DNA from 2 places in the Planococcus beijingensis genome. Region 1 is predicted to be linked to the other one. Evidence: predicted binding sites of a transcription regulator. Region 1 holds the regulator's gene; the other holds the start of a gene.
What was found. The regulator Rex, encoded in region 1, represses fermentation and respiration genes when NADH is low (regulators of the CRP and FNR family bind a similar motif). The targets are predictions, from matches to a motif close to TTGTGAAATATTTCACAA.

Region 1 (2,205 bases):
TGTCCGGCGGGGTAATGAACGCTGCAATGATCACTAAACCAAGATAGGAGTACTTGCGGTATTTCGTCATCAGCATCGGGGTAATGATCCCAAGCCTTGTCAGAAACAGCATAAGGACCGGCAGTTGGAAAATCAAACCGAACGGCAACGTAATCTGGAACAGAAACTGGAAGTACTCATTGATGCCAATTGTTTCTTGAATATCCATATTGTCAGAGATATTCAGCATAAATCCGATGACATAAGGAAATAGAATCAAATACGCAAAAGCGATGCCTCCCAGAAATAATAGAACAGAGAACGGAATGTAACTTAATGTCGCTCTGCGTTCTTTATCGAGAAGACCTGGACTGATAAACGCCCAGAACTGATACATGATCAATGGGGACGTGATGATCAGCGCTAAAATCATCGTAACCTGCATAAAAATTTTCAGCGGATCCGTAATTTTAAACGCATTCAACGTCAGGTTTTTCGCTTCTTCGGTATACTGCAGATACTGGATCAGCGGTTGGGCAAGAAAAAAGCTGACAATAAGCGCTAATACAAAGAAAACGACTACAATGGTCAGCCGTTTTCTCAATTCACCTATATGTTCAACTAACGTCATATCTTTTTCTGTCATCAGACAAACATCCTATCGTATTTCCTTTTGCTCATCTTTCTTTTTCAAATCTACTTTATCGTCGTCGTCATCCACAAGTCCTTTTGTAGCGTTTTTAAACTCGCGCAAAGACGAACCGAATGCTTTTCCAAGTTCCGGCAACTTTTTAGGACCGAAAACTAACAAGGCAACAACCCCGATAACGATGATACTCATTGGACCTGGCATACGTGGCACCTCCTGTATTATGGCTCTATTTTACATCATTCAAGCTGTTTTGGCTATTTCCAAAGGCCTTTGAAATGTGAAGGTTTTGAGTCATTGCTGCTTGATCTGGTATATCAAAGTCTGCAGTTCAACGGACAAATCGATGGTCTGGACACGGATATGGTCGGGAACCGAAATGCGGACAGGCGTAAAATTCAAAATCCCTTTGATTTCGGTCTTCGCCAAACGGTCTGTCACTTCCTGGGCCGAGCGTGACGGCACTGTCAAAATAACCAGTTCCACGCCGTACTCTTTGATCTTTTCTTCAATCTTGTCTGGATGGTAGGTATCGATATCACTGATCTTTTCGCCTTCCACCGGACTGTTCGAGTCAAAGGCCACAATGATTTTCGTGTTGTGGTTGCGATGGAAATTATACTTTAAGAACGCACTTCCGAGTCCTCCGACACCGATCAGCGCCACATTGGTAGCTTCGTCCTGATCCAAAGTCTTCCGAAAAAAGAGCAGCAGTTCCTGGACATCGTAGCCATAGCCTTTTTTTCCGAGCGCTCCCAGATGGGAAAAGTCGCGGCGGATTGTGGCCGAATCAATTTTCATCGCTTCGCTCAATTCCTGCGAAGAGATCCGTTTTTGTCCGGCATTCGCAAAATTTTGAAGGAAACGGTAATACAAAGGCAGCCGTTTGGTTGTGGCTTGCGGAATTTTAGATGTCTCATGTAACATACGCTTTCGCATCCTCCTGAGGTGTTGTCAAATCGCTTTCATCTTACATTAGGAGCCTTGATATGTAAAGGCTTGTGCAATTGCGAACCAACGCCCCATCAGCTACACTTAGAGAGAATAGAGGTGACCTACATGATAGTTTTACAAGTGAATCAAGTCCATAAATCATTTGGCGCAGAAGAGATCCTTTCAGGCGTCAAATTGGAAGTACAGCATCGCGACCGTGTTGCATTAGTAGGCCGCAACGGTGCAGGAAAATCCACTTTATTGAAAATCATCGCCGGTGAAATGTCCCATGACAGCGGCGACATCATCATGCCGAAAGATTTGACGATCGGCTATTTGGAACAACAGACCAATTTGGAGTCGGATGCCACCATCTGGGATGAAATGATGACGATTTTCCATCATTTCCGTGAACAGGAATCGAAACTTCGCCGCTTGGAAGCACAAATGGCCGATCCTGATATATACAATAATCCTGAAGAAAACGACAAAGTCATGAAAGAATACGATCTGCTCCAGCATGATTTCAAAGATGCAGGCGGCTATCAATATGAAGCGGATACACGAGCCATCCTGAATGGCATGAAGTTCTATCCCGAAGATTACGACAAGAAAGTGGTGTCATTATCCGGTGGCCAGAAAAC
Region 2 (2,205 bases), on a different contig from region 1:
CATTTTAATAGGAATGATTGTATAACGGGAAGGCGGTTGCACTTTGAAAACGGGTACCGGAAACGCAGAGGCATTGATGGATATGAAAGAGTTATTGTCTGTACGCCATCAAGTTAAGGAATTAAAGAAAGACAATTATTTGTTTCGTGAAGGTGATGCCATCGGCGGTGTTTACATCATCCGGTCCGGTAAAATCCAAATTGAAAAAGTGACGCCGAATGGCCGTGAACTTACGTTGAAAATTTGTGGTCCAGGGCAGCTTGTTGGAGAAGTGACCCTTTTTTCTGATAGGCCCAAATACATGCTGGACGCACGTGCGGTCGAAGATGCAGTATGCCTCCATATTTCAATTGATGATTTGGAAGAGGCCTTGTTGACGAATGCCCGATTGTCTGTCGCTTTTATGAAATGGATGGGAATCGATCAGCAGAAAACCCAGACGAAATTCCGTGATTTAATGCTTCATGGCAAAAAAGGGGCACTGTATTCAACCTTGATCAGGCTTTCCAATAGCTATGGGGTGAAAAAAGAGAATGGTGTGTTGATTGATCTCGTATTGACCAATCAGGATCTTGCTAATTTCTGTGGAATGACACGGGAAGTGGTGAACCGGATGCTGGCTGAGTTGAAAAAACGCGGCGTTCTGACATTGAGTGAAGGAAAAATACTGCTTCATGACATTCAGCATTTAAAAGAAGAAACCAATTGTGAAGACTGTCCAATTTATTTATGCAAAATCGATTAACAGGAGAACTTGCCCATGGGGCAGGTTCTTTTTTTGTCTAAAATTTGTCATTTCATTAAAAAAAGACCTTGAGTGTGAGAAATGTCACAGTGCGGGAGAGGCCGATAGAATAGGCTGAAAGTAAGAACAAAACGCGTAAGAGGTGAGAGGAAATGGGTCAAGAGAACCGGGAGCCGGAGACCAATCTGAAAGGTACATTAGTCAGTGTTTTTGTAGTGGGGCTGATCATTATTGTCATGTGGGTCGCCGTTTATTTATTGTATGTAGCCCGTTAAGGCGGAATGAGAGGAGAAGACTAAAATGCATCTTCATAAATATGAAAAAATTTGGCTGGTGTTCGGTATTGCATCGCTGATTGTATTTTTAAGCGTTGTTGGGGTAAGCGCATTTTCACAGGACCATACCCCTGCAGGAGGAATGGAAACAATCGATCCCAAAAAAGTAAGTGAAACGGCACCTTTTGATAATCCGGGAGTCACGCAATTGGACGACGATACATACCAGGCGACGATTGTGGCTATGGCATTCGGATATCAGGCACCGGAATTGAAAGTTCCGGTTGGAAAAGAAATTATTTTTAAAGTAACCAGTACCGATGTAGTCCACAGTCTGACGATCGATAATACAAAAGTCAATATGATGGTCGTTCCAGGCCGGATCACGACAAAATCCTACACGTTTGAAGAACCGGGCACATATTTGATTCTTTGCAATGAATATTGTGGAACGGGCCACCATATGATGTATACAGAGATAGAGGTGTATGAACAATGATTGCTGTGCAAGATCGAAAAATTGCTTTATGGAATATCGGCGTGGCGTATACCGCCTTTTTAATCGGCACCTTATGTGGGCTGCTGCAAGTTTTTATCCGCAATGATGCGCTTCAATTACCGGCTTGGCTGGACTATTACCAAATTCTGACTGCACACGGCGTTTTACTCGCACTTGTATTTACGACATTTTTTATTTTCGGCTTCTTTATTACCGGTATGAGCAAGAGCCTTGGAAGTTTCGGTCCGAAAGTCCGTTTGTTTTCGTGGATCGGCTTTTGGGTAACCTTGCTTGGAACAGTTATGGCAACAGCGATGATCGTGGCCGGAGAAGCTTCAGTGCTGTACACCTTTTATGCACCGCTGAAGGCAAGTGGCTTTTACTATGTAGGTCTTGCTTTGGTGATTATCGGTACGTGGATCAGCAGTTTTGCGCTGGTCGGACATTACAGAGTATGGCGGAAAAATAATAAAGGGCAGTTGAGCCCACTTTTCGCTTTCATGACCATCACGACCATCATCATGTGGATCATTGCATGTCTGGGCGTCGTGGCAACGGTCCTTTTCCAATACATCCCTTGGGCATTCGGCTGGACCGATACCATTGATGTAGAACTCAGCCGCACCTTGTTCTGGTTTTTTGGCCACCCATTGGTGTATTTCTGGCTGCTGCCGGCATACATGGCC

Region 2: a site for Rex is predicted at 818-835, ahead of IRE19_RS10105 (cytochrome C oxidase subunit II). Genes of this name have one in related genera too.

Annotation. Positions count from the first base shown of each region.
Region 1 covers NZ_JADHDZ010000007.1:173,937-176,141, forward strand. Annotated here, with positions in the region: gene tatC (twin-arginine translocase subunit TatC) at 1-625, opposite strand, end outside; gene IRE19_RS16010 (twin-arginine translocase TatA/TatE family subunit) at 638-832, opposite strand; gene IRE19_RS16015 (redox-sensing transcriptional repressor Rex) at 923-1,555, opposite strand; gene IRE19_RS16020 (ABC-F family ATP-binding cassette domain-containing protein) at 1,688-2,205, shown strand, end outside.
Region 2 covers NZ_JADHDZ010000003.1:295,390-297,594, reverse strand. Annotated here, with positions in the region: gene IRE19_RS10110 (Crp/Fnr family transcriptional regulator) at 77-745, shown strand; gene IRE19_RS10105 (cytochrome C oxidase subunit II) at 898-1,020, shown strand; gene IRE19_RS10100 (cytochrome c oxidase subunit II) at 1,046-1,519, shown strand; gene IRE19_RS10095 (b(o/a)3-type cytochrome-c oxidase subunit 1) at 1,516-2,205, shown strand, end outside.